One region of the Caulobacter sp. GW821-FHT11A05 genome, then DNA from elsewhere that is predicted to be linked to it. Evidence: predicted binding sites of a transcription regulator. Region 1 holds the regulator's gene; each other region holds the start of a gene.
The links. Region 1 encodes LexA, which represses DNA repair genes until DNA is damaged. Its sites were predicted from a motif close to ATGTTCNCNANNTGTTCT; they were not measured.

Region 1 (4,494 bases):
GGATGACGCCGAGGCCTTCTTCGCCGCCTGCCTGCGCGGCGAGCCGACCGCGGCCCAGATCGCCGCCGCCGTCACCGCCATCCGCCTGCGCGGCGAGACGGTGGGCGAGCTGACCGCCTGCGCCCGCGCCATGCGCCGGGCCGCCGTCACCCTCGACCACCCCTATGACGTGGTCGACACCTGCGGCACCGGCGGCGACGGCCTGCACACCTTCAACATCTCCACCGCCAGCGCCCTGGTGGCGGCCGGCGGCGGCCTGAAGATCGCCAAGCACGGCACCCGCGCCCTCTCCTCAAAGTCCGGCTCGTCGGACGTTCTGGCCGCGCTCGGCGTCAAGATCGACGCGGGCCTGGAGCAACAGCGCAAGGCGCTGGACGACGCCAACATCTGCTTCCTGTTCGCCCCGGCCCACCACGGCGCCATGCGCCACGTGCTGCCGATCCGGGCCGAGCTCGGCTTCCGCACCATCTTCAACCTGCTGGGCCCGTTGTCGAACCCGGCCGGGGCCAAACGCCAGGTGCTGGGCGTCTACGACCCCCGTCTCCTCGAACCGCTGGCCCGTGTGCTGGGCGCGCTCGGGGCCGAACGGGCCTGGACCGTCCATGGCTCGGGCATGGACGAAATGACCGTCACCGGTCCGACCATGGTCTGCGAATGGCGCGACGGCGGGGTGCGCAACTTCAACATCACGCCGGACGCCGTCGGCCTGCAGAAGCACAGCCTCGACGAACTGACCGGCGGATCGCCGGAAGTGAACGCCGCCGCCCTGACCCGCATGATCGACGGTGAAAAGGGCGCCTACCGCGACGTGGTCCTGCTCAACGCCGCCGCCGCCTTCCTGATCGGCGACAAGGTCGAGACCCTGCGCGAGGGCGTCGAGCTGGCCGCCGCCGTCATCGACGACGGCCGCGCCAAGGCGGCCCTGGCCGGCCTCATCGCCGCCACCCACAGCTGATGGCCGACATTCTCGCCAGGATCGCCGCCTACAAGCGCGAAGACGTCGCCGCCCGCAAACGCGCCCGCCCGACGGTCGACGCCAGCGGCGCCTCGGCCCCGCGCGGCTTCCGCAAGGCGCTGGAAGCCAGATCCGCCGACCGCCTCGCCCTGATCGCCGAGATCAAGAAGGCCTCCCCGTCCAAGGGCCTGATCCGCGCCGACTTCGACCCGCCGGCCCTGGCCAAGGCTTACGAAGCCGGCGGCGCCGCCTGCCTGTCGGTGCTCACCGACGGCCCCAGCTTCCAGGGCGATGACGCCTACCTCGTCGCCGCCCGGGCCCAGGTCGCCCTGCCCTGCATCCGCAAGGACTTCCTGGTCGATCCCTGGCAGGTGGCCGAGAGCCGGGCGCTGGGCGCCGACGCCATCCTGGTCATCATGGCCATGATCGACGACGCCGTTGCCGCCGACCTGATGGCCGAGGCCGCCCGCCTGGGCATCGACGCCCTGGTCGAGGTCCACGACGAGGCCGAACGCGATCGGGCCTTAGGGCTCGGCGCCACCCTGCTCGGCGTCAACAACCGCGACCTGCGCAGCTTCGTCGTCGACCTGGCCGTCACCGAACGCCTGGCGGTCGATCTTCCCGCCGACATCCTCCTGGTCACCGAAAGCGGCGTCTTCACCCCCGCCGACGCCGCCCGCATGGCCAAGGCCGGGGCCCGGGCCATGCTGGTCGGCGAAAGCCTGATGCGCCAGGCGGACGTGACGGCGGCGACGCGGGCGCTGTTGGCCGCCTGAATAAGTCTAGACATATTCATTTTAGGGGTCCGGCAAGCGGCCTCGCGACCCCCCTGAAACCCACACCGATTATGCCGCGCCCCAAACGCCGAATGTAGGTCGGCCAACGACAAGCCGGCCAACCTCCGGCGACAGCCGACCAACAACCCGACCAACGCTCCGGCCTACATTCGCGCAGCCTCGGCCAACCGCCGGGTCACCCTTTTTCCAACGATTTCAATCCTCAATCAGCGCTCCAGCCCCCTGGCCGGCCAATCGCGCGGTATAATGGTTGGCCGCTTCGATAACAGCCGCGCCGCCGCCATCGCGGTTAACTTGACAGAAAGAAAGAACACCTAGAGAACATTGCCATCGTTTGCGATTTGTTCCCACTGAATCGCGCCTGGAGAGCCTTCGCCATGCTGACCCGCAAGCAGCACGAACTTCTGATGTTCATCCATGAACGCATCAAGGAATCCGGCGTCTCGCCCTCCTTCGACGAGATGAAGGATGCGCTGGACTTGGCCTCCAAGTCCGGCATCCACCGGCTGATCACGGCGCTGGAAGAGCGCGGTTTCCTGCGCCGCCTGGCCCACCGGGCCCGGGCGCTGGAGGTGGTCAAGCTGCCGCAGCAGGCGACGACCTCGGCTCCGGCCGGCGGCCGCCAGACCTTCAAGCCGCAGGTGGTCGAAGGCTCCCGCGCCGCGATGAGCACGCCCGAGCCGGCCAACGATGTGCGCGAGCTCTCCATCCTTGGCCGCATCGCCGCCGGGGTGCCGATCGAGGCCATCCAGCATGAGCGCGACAAGCTGCAGGTGCCGGAAAGCATGCTGGGCGCCGGCGAACACTACGTTCTCGAGGTCGAGGGTGATTCGATGATCGAGGCCGGCATCCTCAACGGCGACTACGTCGTCATCCGCCGCACCGACCAGGCCACCAGCGGCGAGATCGTCGTCGCCCTGGTCGAGGGCGAGACCGCCACCTTGAAGCGCCTGCGCCGCAAGGGGGCCTCCATCGCCCTGGAAGCGGCCAACCCCAAGTACCAGACCCAGATCTACGGCCCCGACCAGGTGGCCGTGCAGGGCAAGCTGGTCGGCCTCATCCGCCGCTATCACTGATGGTCCAGGGCCTGACCCCTCTCAGGGGTTGGGCCCAGACGATCCGCCAGCCATCGCCCCGGCGATAGAGCTCGGCGGAGCCGCCTTCCCTGAAGTCGGCGGCGCTCAGGATCAGGTCGGATCGGCAGTCTTGCGGAGCCTCCGACCGGAACACGACAACCCTGGCCCGGCATAGCTCGGCCAGGGTTTTCTCATCGGGGACACGGCGCTGGTTCCACTGCGCCACCTCACCCAGACACCGGCGGCGATTGCAGTCGAAAAGGTCGGGCGAGTCCGCATCATCCAGGGTCAGCCCCCGCCGGCGCGACCAGACCTCCAGGGCGAAGCGCCGGCTGTCCGGCCGGGCGGCAATCGCCGTCTCCCCCTGTCGCACGGCCAGAGCCGATCCGTCGGAGGCAATCCAAAGGTCAGGCGGCGCCGGGCGGGGCCAGAGGGCGACGGTCAAGGCCAGGGGAATACCCAGCCAGCGCAGTCTGCCCTGCCAAAGGCAGAGGATCAGGATGCCCAGGAAGGCGACAGGCAGGGTCCAGGCTGGTCCGCTGGCCACGGTGACCTGGGCGCCCGGTGTCTGCGCCGTCTGGCCGGCGATGGACAGCATCAGGTCGATGGACCAGCCGGCGACGCCGAGGAAGGGCCCGCCGAGGCCCAGCGGCTCCAACGCCGCGCCGACGGCCAGGAAGGGCATCATCACGAAGCTGGAGATCGGCGCGACCAGCAGATTGGCGACCAGGCCGTAGGAGGCGACCCGGTTGAAGTGGTGCATGGCGAAGGGCCCGGTGGCGAGCCCGGCCACCAGGCTCATGGCGATGCTGGCGACGATCCAGACCCCGACCGCCTGTGGCCAGCGGATCCACCAGGGCGTCGAGATCTCCTTCACCGGCCGGGGCAGCAGTTCGACCAGCGCCACCAGGGCGGCGGTGGCGGCGAAGCTCATCTGGAAACCGGGCTCCGTGGCGGCCTCGGGATACAGGATCAGGATGACCATGGCCGCCACGGCCAGGGCGTCGAGGCTGATGGCCCGGCGGTCGAACAGGATGGCCAGGAAGGCGACGCCGGCGGTGATCGCCGCCCGCACGGCCGGCGATGGCGCGCCGGAGACGATCAGGTAGGTCCCGACGGCGGCCATGCCCAGCAGGGCGGCGGCCCTCTTGCCGTCGATCCGCAGCGCCAGCCAGGGCCATGCGGCGATCAGCAGCCGCGCCATGGCGAAGGCGAAGCCGCCGACGATGGCCATGTGCAGGCCGGAGATGGAGATGATGTGCGCCAATCCCGAAGCCCGCATGGCGTCGGTCTGTTCCCGGGTGATCCAGGCCTCGTGCCCGGTGACCATGGCGGCGGCCAGTCCGCCGGAGTGTTCGCCCATTCGATCGACGATGCGGCGCGCCAGGCTCCAGCGCATGGCGTTGACGCCCATGGCCCAGCGCAGGGCCAATGGCGGCTCCGCCAGGGCGATGACCTGCGGCGCCGACACCGAGAAGCCGACGCCGCCGACCCGATCGAACCAGGCGTCGCGGGCGAAGTCATACGATCCGGGACTGGACGGCGGCGGCGGCGGTCCAAGGCCGGCGCGAAGCCGCACGGCCTGCCCAGGCCCCACCACCGCGCCCTGGTCGACGGTGAGCCGCACGCGGTACGGCAGCTGGTCCTGCTCCACCCCCTCAATCCG
Region 2 (4,494 bases), on a different contig from region 1:
GCCGAGATCGACGTGGTGCTGATGCGCCAGGATCCGCCCTTCGACATGGCCTACATCACCGCCACCCACTTCCTCGACGCCATCCATCCCCGCACCCTGGTCGTCAACAACCCGACCGAGGTGCGCAACGCCCCGGAAAAGCTCTACGTCACCACCTTCCCGGGCGTGCAGCCGCCGACCCTGATCACCAGCGACGCCGAGGCCATCCACGACTTCCAGGCCCGCCACGGCGACATCGTGCTGAAACCCCTCTACGGCGGCGGCGGCTCGGGTGTGGTGCGGCTGAAGAAGGACGATCCCAACCTCGACGCCCTGCTCGAACTGCACGCCCTGATCGGCCGCGAGCAGGTCATCGCCCAGAAGTTCATCCCGGCCGTCAGCAAGGGCGACAAGCGCATCCTGCTGGTCGACGGCCAGCCGGTCGGGGCCATCAACCGGGTGCCGGCCGATGGCCAGGTGCGCTCCAACCTGGCCCGCGGCGGCCGGGCTGAGGCGGTCGAGCTGACGAAACGCGACCTGGAACTCTGCGCCATCATCGGTCCGGACCTGAAGAAGCGCGGCCTGCTGTTCGTCGGCATCGACGTCATCGGCGACTACCTGACCGAGATCAACGTCACCTCCCCGACCGGCGCCCAGCAGCTGAAGCGGTTCGGCGGGCCGGACGTGACCGAGGTGATGTGGGACCGCATCGAGGCGATTCGCGCCGGCGCCTGAACCGCCGCGCCGGGTGTTTTCTCCTCCAGGTTGCATTATGTCGATATCTTGTTAAGGTTCACGCCTCGGCAAACAGCCTTTGGGGGCGGACATGCGTGGCTTGGCAATCGCGGGACTTGCGACGGCGATCGTGATCGGGGTGACCGGGTTCGGAACAGTCCGCAGCACGGTGCTTGGCCAGGACGCCGAGCATGAGCGCATCACCCGTCAGGGAATGAGCACGGGTGGTCCCCTGCTCGGGCCCTGGACCCTGTCGGAGCTGGCCGGCGAGAACGGCACCTGGGGCGCGGTGGGCGCGCCGGACAATCCGGCCAGGGGCCTGATGTCCTCGATGGAGAACCACTGCGACGGCGCTGACTGGTTCGACGAGAAGGACTATCCGCAGAGCCGGCAGGACGCCCAGAAGAAGCTCGAGGCCTGCCGGGGCTACATCTTCGCGCGGCTGCATGACGCGGTGCGGGACGCGGGCCCCCTGGTCGAGAAGAACCCGGGCGGGCAGTGGGTTGTGCGGGCCGACCAGATGACGAGCAAGCCCAACGACTGCAGCTACCTGGGCTTCAAGGGCCGGGCCAAATGCAACGTGCTGGAGGACATGGGCCTGGCGCTGCACGCTTCGCAGGACTTCTATTCCCACTCCAACTGGGTGGATCAGTCCGATCCTGGCCGCAAGGTGGCGCGAGACAATCCGCCTGGCCTGAACAACCCGGTCCGCGCCCCCTGGCTTGACCCGCGCAAGCCGGGCGAGGCGTTTCCCAGCGGCCTGATCAGCGGCTGCTACGACGGTTTCCCGGAGTTCAGCCACTGCAACTACGGCTTCTGGAACTGGTCGCGGGTCAAGCACGACTACCTGAACAAGGACGGCAGCGGAAAGACCCGGGCCAAGATCAAGGACAACTTCAGCCGCGCCTTCAACGTCGCGGCCACGGACACCTACGACAAGTGGATGTGGATGGAGAGCGAGATCATGCGGACCTATCCAGGCGCCCAGGGCTCGCAGATCATCTGCGCCCTGCGCCGGGACTCGGCCTCCAGCTGCGGCGTCTGAGAAAATGCGACGGGCGTGAACCGGGGTGAAACCACGCCCGCGCCAGACTGGAGGCATGACCGTCACGCCGCCCGTCACCATCGATCTGGCCTTCATGCTGGCCATGGCCGCCCTGCTGGCCATCGCGCCGGCGCTGGTCGCCTGCTGGCTGGGCCGGCGGCTGGTGGTTCCGGTGGTGCTCAGCTACGCCTTCGCCATGGCCGGGGTGGTGCTGGTGACCAAGACGGCGTTTCCGGCCTTCTGTGGCGTCATCGTCTGGCTGGGCGGGTCCGTCTGGGTGGCGATGACCGAGAAGCGCAAGCGCGAGGATCGCGGCCGGGTCTACGAGAGCCCGACCCGCTACCTCGATTGACACCGCTGTCTTCCGATCTGAGCTTATGACAGCTAGATGACTGTTTGTGCTCAGCTTCCCGTCTGGTTCTATATTTGTTCTTGATTTGAGCCGCCGCTCGTGCTGGTCTTGTGGATAAGTAGCATAAGTTCAAGCACTTAAGCGCGGGCGGGGGGAACATGGTCGCCAAGGTCGTCACCGTCGCCTTCCAGGGGGTCGAAGCCCGGCGCGTTGACGTCGAGGTGCAGCTGACCGGCGGCGAACCCCACATCGTCATCGTCGGCCTGGGCGATAAGGCGGTGGCCGAGAGCCGGGAGCGGGTGCGGGGCGCCTTTACCGGACTTGGGCTGTCGATGCCCGGACAGCGGATCATCATCAATCTGGCGCCCGCCGACCTGCCCAAGGAGGGCAGCCACTACGACCTGCCCATTGCCCTGGCGATGATGGGGGCGATGGGGATCATCCCTCAGGATTCGCTCAACGGCTGGGCGGCGATCGGCGAGATGTCGCTGGATGGGACCATAGCGCCGGTGGCCGGGGCTCTGCCGGCCGCCATCGCCGTCGGGGCCATGGACCTGGGCCTGATCTGTCCGGAAGCCTGCGGCCCGGAGGCCGCCTGGGCCGGTGAAACGCGCATCCTGGCGCCGCGCTCGCTGATCGGGCTGATCAACCATTTTCGCGGCACCCAGATCATGGCCGCGCCGCGCCCCGGCGAGGTCATCCAGTCCACGGGCGGTCCCGATCTGCGCGACGTGCGCGGCCAGGAGCAGGCCAAGCGGGCGCTGGAGATCGCCGCCGCCGGTGGTCACAACCTCTGCTTCGTCGGGCCGCCCGGCTCGGGCAAGTCGATGCTGGCCCAGCGGCTGCCGGGCCTGTTGCCGCCGTTGACGGCTTCGGAACTGCTGGAGACCAGCATGGTCCATTCGGTGGCTGGCCTGATCGCCAAGGGGACGCTGACCCGCGACAGGCCGTTCCGCAGCCCCCACCACAGCGCCAGCATGGCGGCCCTGACCGGCGGCGGCATCAAGGCCAAACCCGGTGAAGTGAGCCTGGCGCACAACGGCGTGCTGTTCCTCGACGAGCTGCCCGAGTTCGGCGTCCAGGCGCTCGACAGCCTGCGCCAGCCCCTGGAAACCGGCGAGGTGATGGTCGCCCGGGCCAACTTCCACATCCGCTATCCGGCCCGGGTGCAGCTGGTCGCGGCCATGAACCCCTGCCGCTGTGGGCATGGCGGGGCCGGCAAGGGCGCCTGCGGCAAGGCTCCGCGTTGCCAGCGCGATTACCAGGGCCGGGTATCGGGGCCGCTGATGGACCGCATCGACCTGGCCGTCGACGTGCCGCCGGTCACCGCCGCCGACCTGGCCCTGCCGCCGCCGGCCGAGGGCACGGCGCAGGCCGCCGCCCGGGTCGCCGCCGCCCGCGCCCTGCAGGCGGCCCGCGCCGCGCAGGCCGGCGAAGGCGCCCCGGCGCTCAATTCCCGCGCCGACGGCGACTTCCTCGAAAAGGCCCTGGCCCTCGATGACGCCGCCCGCACCCTGATGTCCCGCGCCGCCGAGGCCGGCCGGCTGACCGCCCGCGGCTGGACCCGCACCCTGCGCCTGGCCCGCACCATCGCCGACCTCGACCAGGCCGAGGGCGTGCGCCGCATCCACGTCGCCGAGGCGCTGATCTACCGCCGCACCGGGCCCGGGACGGAGGAGGGCGTGGCGGCTCCGTCCAGCTTTGGGGCCGGTTTCGGCCGGATGCCGATCTAGACCCCCGCAATCGCCTCAAGCGCGGCGGCGAGACGATCGGGGGCCGAGAAGAAGGGGGAGTGATCGGTCTCCAGGGTGATCACCGGGTCACAGGGCAGGGCCGCCTGCATGGCGCGCTGCAGCGCCAGGGGGACGGCAAGGTCCTCGGTGCATTCGATGTAGGCGCGGCGGACGGCGCCGAAGCGCGCCTCGCTGAGGCTGAGCGGCGTGCTGAACACCACCATCGGCTCGGGGGTCAGCTGGTCGGCGGCGCGGGCGGCCCAGTCGGCCGGGGTGGTGTTGTAGAAGGTCGGGGCCACGAGCTCGCGCGGGATCACGCTCGTGCCGTCCGGCCGCATCTCCATCTGGTTCTCGCTTCCCTCGAGAAGCGGCGCGAGGACGGTCATCATGCTGGCTCCGTCGGGGATCAGCATGGCGGCCAGGTAGGCGAGGCATCGGATCTTCTCGGGAACCCGCTCGGCGACCTCGCTGATGACGACGCCGCCGCGGCTGTGGCCCACCAGAACGACGGGCTCGGCCTGGGCCCGGACGAGGTCCGCGACCTGGTCGGCCCAGCGGGCCAGGCTGACCTGGGCGAGGGGCGTCCTGTCCGGTCCCATGCCCAGGAGGTCAGGCGCGATCACCCGATGCCCGCGCGCCTCCAGGATCGG
Region 3 (4,494 bases), on a different contig from region 1:
TCTCGATCTTGATCAGCCCGTCGCCCTGGCAGGCCTCGCAGCGGCCGCCCTTGACGTTGAAGCTGAACCGCCCCGGGCCATAGCCGCGCACCTTGCTCTCCGGCAGGTTGGCGAACCAGTCGCGGATCGGCTGGAAGGCGCCGGTGTAGGTGGCCGGGTTCGACCGCGGGGTGCGGCCGATCGGGCTCTGGTCGATGTCGATGACCTTGTCGAAGTTCTCCAGCCCCTCGATCTTCTCGTGCGGGGCGGGGGCGTCCGAGGCGTTGTTCAGCCGCCGGGCGGCGGCCTTGTACAGGGTCTCGATGGTGAAGGTCGACTTGCCGCCGCCCGACACCCCGGTGATGCAGGTGAAGGTGCCGACCGGGATCTCCGCCGTCACGCCCTTGAGGTTGTTGCCGGTGGCCCCGACGACACGCAGCACGTTCTTCTTGCTGATCGGCCGGCGCTTTTCCGGCACCTCGATCTCGCGCGTGCCGATCAGGTACTGGCCGGTCATGCTGCGCGGGCTGTTCATGATGTCCTGCGGCGTGCCCTCGGCGCAGATCTCGCCGCCGTGGATGCCGGCCGCCGGGCCCATGTCGATGACATAGTCGGCGGTCAGGATCGCCTCCTCGTCATGCTCGACGACCAGCACCGAGTTGCCGAGGTCGCGCAGGCCCTGCAGCGATTGCAGCAGGCGGGTGTTGTCCCGCTGGTGCAGGCCGATCGACGGCTCGTCGAGCACATAGAGCACGCCGGTCAGGCCCGAGCCGATCTGGCTGGCCAGGCGGATGCGCTGGCTCTCGCCGCCCGACAGGGTGCCCGAGGCGCGTGACATGTTGAGGTAGTCGAGGCCGACGTCGACCAGGAACCGCAGGCGGTCGTTGATCTCCTTCAGGATCCGCCGGGCGATCTCCATCTGCTTTTCGGAGAGCTGGCCCTCGAGGCCGGCGAACCACTCCTTGGCCGGCCTGATCGCCAGGCCGGAGATTTCCGAGACATTCTTGCCGGCGATCTTCACGGCCAGGGCTTCAGGGCGAAGCCGGGCGCCGCCGCAGGCCTCGCAGGGGGTGTCGGACTGGTAGCGGCCCAGCTCCTCGCGCACCCAGCTGGAATCGGTCTCGCGCCAGCGCCGTTCGAGGTTGGGCAGCACGCCTTCGAACGGCTTCACCACCTCGTATTTGCGGGCGTTGTCGTCGTAGACGAACTTGATCTTCTCCGTGCCCGTTCCGTACAGCACGACCTCACGGGCCTTCTCCGGCAGGTCATGCCAGGGCTTGTCCATCGAGAAGCCGTAGTGGCCCGCCAGGGCCTGCAGGGTCTGGGTGTAGAGAGGGGAGGGGCCCTTGGCCCAGGGCGACACCGCGCCCTTGTGCAGGCTCTTGTCCTTGTCCGGCACGATCATGTCGGGGTCGAAGGCCAGCTTGGCGCCCAGGCCGTCACAGACCGGGCAGGCGCCGGCCGGGTTGTTGAACGAGAACAGCCTGGGCTCGATCTCGGCGATGGTGAAACCGCTGACCGGACAGGCGAACTTTTCCGAGAACAGCAGCCGGCGCGGTTCGCTCTCGCCGTCCTTGGCCTCGGCCCATTCGGCCACCGCCAGGCCGTCGGCCAGGCGCAGGGCCTGCTCCAGGCTGTCGGCGTAGCGCTGGCCCAGCTCGTTCTTGGTGACCAGCCGGTCGACCACCACGTCGATGTCGTGCTTGAACTTCTTGTCCAGCTCCGGCGCGTCCTCGATCGGGTACAGGGTCCCGTCGATCTTCAGCCGCTGGTAGCCCTGCTTGCGCCACTCGGCGATCTCCTTGCGGAACTCGCCCTTGCGGTCGCGGACCACGGGGGCCAGCAGATAGATGCGCTCACCCTCGGGCAGGGCGTTCAGCTTGTCGACCATCTGGCTGACGGTCTGGCTTTCGATGGGCAGGCCGGTGGCCGGCGAATAGGGGATGCCGACCCGCGCCCACAACAGGCGCATGTAGTCGTGAATCTCGGTCACCGTGCCGACGGTGGAGCGCGGATTGCGGCTGGTGGTCTTCTGCTCGATGGAGATGGCCGGCGACAGGCCCTCGATCAGGTCGACGTCCGGCTTGCTCATCAGCTCCAGGAACTGGCGGGCGTAGGCCGACAGGCTCTCGACATAGCGCCGCTGGCCCTCGGCATAGATGGTGTCGAACGCCAGCGAGCTCTTGCCCGACCCCGACAGGCCGGTGATCACCACCAGCTCGCCGCGCGGGATGTCGACGTTGACGTCCTTCAGATTGTGTTCCCGCGCGCCGCGCACGCGGATGAAGTTCAGCTGTTCAGCCATGATGTCCCGAGAACGCTTCAAGCCGGCCCGAGGGTCGCGGCGCAACGGCAATATGTAGTGCTCAGGGCCTGCGATAACACAAGAACAAGATGCGAACAAACCTCGCGCGAGGGACTTGTTGCCAACCTGTGGCAACAGCCGTCCCGCGGATCAGGCGGCGCGCACCACCGAAAACGTCGCATTGGCCCGGGCGCAGGGCTTGCCGTCGGCGGTGACGAAGCACTGGGCGAAGCAGATCGACCGGCCGATCTTCACGAAGCTGGTGGTGAACTCCAGCCACTGGCCCTGCCTGGCCACGCCGACATAGTCGGTGGTCATGCTGGCGGTCAGCAGGCCGCCCATCGATCCGGCCTCGGCCTGTTCGCTGCAACTGAGGCCCATGGCGTTGTCGGCCAGGGCGGCGATCAGCCCGCCGTGCGCCAGGCCCCGGCTGTTCACATGCGCCTCGCCGATGCGCAGGCCCAGGATCACCGCCTCGCCGGGGATGCGCTTGCTGAAGATCGGCTCCCAGGGATCGGTCAGGCCGCTCTTGCGGAAATGCGGTTCGAAGCCTTCTGGCGTTTGCATCGGTTCAGCTTTCATTTAGACCGGTCTATATAATTTCCTAGAACACCAGGAACCGCAAGTCATGTCCGCCAGGCCCAAACACCGCGAGGCCATCGTCGCCGCCGCCGTCCGCCTGTTCCGCCGCCAGGGCTTCGCCGCCACGGGCCTCGCTCAGATCGTCGAGGCCAGCGGGGCGCCGAAGGGCTCGCTCTACCACTACTTCCCGGCCGGCAAGGCGGCGATCGGGGCGGCGGCCATCACAGCGGCCGGCGAAAAGGTCGCCGCCACCATCGCCGGCCTGCCGCGCGGTGAACAGCCCGGCGACTTTCAGCGCGAATACGCCCGCCTGATGGCCGGCTGGATGCGCGCCTCCGGCTACCGCGACGGCTGCCCGATCGCCGCGACGGTGCTGGAGGAGGCCGCCGACGACGACGCCATCGCGGCTGCGGCCCAGGCCGCCTTCGCCACCTGGCGCAAGGTCCTCGCCGGACATCTGACGGCCGGCGGCCTCGGCGCGGAGCCCGCCGACCGTCTGGCCTTGATCTCAGTCACCGCCATGGAGGGCGCCCTGATCCTGGCCCGGGCGGAGCGCTCCGACCGGCCGATCCTGGAGACCGGCGAGGCGGTGGCCGGCCTGATGGACAACGCCGCCGGCTCGGTCCGGTGACTGTCTCGCGAAGCGTGACTGTCACCGTTCGCGCCAGACGGTGACAGTCATCCGGCTGCGCCGGAGGACAGTCACCGCATTGGAACTCCCGGCCGCCCCTTTGGGCTAGCTTGCCGCCGACATCGAAGCCCTTGCCCGCCGCCTACTCGACCCGCTGTCGGCTTGAACGCTCCGTCGCTTGACAATTGACTGCCAGTCAATAACTAATGACTGATAGTCAACAGGAGGCCGCATGGCCCGCCGGCGCCTTGATCCGCAGCAGAGACGGGAAGAGCTGATCCTCGCCGCCGAGCGGGTGCTCCGCCGGCTCGGCGCCCAGGCGCGGGTCGAGGACGTGGTCCGCGAGGCCGGCGCCGCCCAGGGCACCTTCTACACCTGCTTCCGCGCCTGGGACGACCTGCTGGAGGCCATCCGCGAGCGCCAGCTGGCCCGTTTCGAGATCAGCCTGGCCATGCCGACCGAGGTGGACGGGCCGATCGACTGGCCGCCGCTGCTGCGCCGGCTGTCGGTGCTGTTCGTCGACTTCGTGCTCGGCCTGGAGGGCATCCACGAGGCCCTGTTCCACAGCGACTTCGCCCGCAACCGGCCGATGCACAGCCAGGCCCGGCCGCCGGCCCGGCTGGCCGCCATCATCCGGGCCGGCCAGGAGGCGGGCGCCTTCGGCCCGGTCGATCCCGACGTCACCGGCCGCCTGCTGTTCGCCGTCCTGCACGAGACCGCCGACACGATCGAGGCCGGCGCCGACCGCGACACAGCCCTGGCCGCGCTGCACCACCTGATCGAGGCGACCCTCGCCCGTCCCGGAGCCTGAACCATGCGGATCATCCCTCCCGTCGTCGTCCTTCTCGGCCTCGTGGTCATGGCAGCCTTGGGCCTCTGCGCGCCCCTGGCCCTGATCCTGGGCCCACCCTGGACCTGGGTCGGCTGGGCCGTGGCGGCCATCGGCCTCGCCTTCTCCATGGCCGGGGCGGGCCTGTTCCGGCGGGTGGGAACCAAC

Region 2: the regulator LexA is predicted to act here: its motif matches at 2,175-2,192, upstream of AC1RSK_RS18710 (YifB family Mg chelatase-like AAA ATPase).
Region 3: the regulator LexA is predicted to act here: its motif matches at 2,366-2,383, upstream of uvrA (excinuclease ABC subunit UvrA).

What each region holds. Positions count from the first base shown of each region.
Region 1 is NZ_JBXASF010000021.1:30,011-34,504, reverse strand. Features, by position in the region: gene trpD (anthranilate phosphoribosyltransferase) at 1-955, shown strand, start outside; gene trpC (indole-3-glycerol phosphate synthase TrpC) at 955-1,731, shown strand; gene lexA (transcriptional repressor LexA) at 2,130-2,828, shown strand; gene AC1RSK_RS22220 (ComEC/Rec2 family competence protein) at 2,809-4,494, opposite strand, start outside.
Region 2 is NZ_JBXASF010000014.1:101,713-106,206, forward strand. Features, by position in the region: gene gshB (glutathione synthase) at 1-714, shown strand, start outside; gene AC1RSK_RS18700 (hypothetical protein) at 806-1,759, shown strand; gene AC1RSK_RS18705 (hypothetical protein) at 1,815-2,111, shown strand; gene AC1RSK_RS18710 (YifB family Mg chelatase-like AAA ATPase) at 2,270-3,844, shown strand; gene AC1RSK_RS18715 (alpha/beta fold hydrolase) at 3,841-4,494, opposite strand, start outside.
Region 3 is NZ_JBXASF010000019.1:57,955-62,448, forward strand. Features, by position in the region: gene uvrA (excinuclease ABC subunit UvrA) at 1-2,284, opposite strand, end outside; gene AC1RSK_RS21610 (PaaI family thioesterase) at 2,435-2,851, opposite strand; gene AC1RSK_RS21615 (TetR/AcrR family transcriptional regulator) at 2,913-3,497, shown strand; gene AC1RSK_RS21620 (TetR/AcrR family transcriptional regulator) at 3,730-4,308, shown strand; gene AC1RSK_RS21625 (methyltransferase family protein) at 4,312-4,494, shown strand, end outside.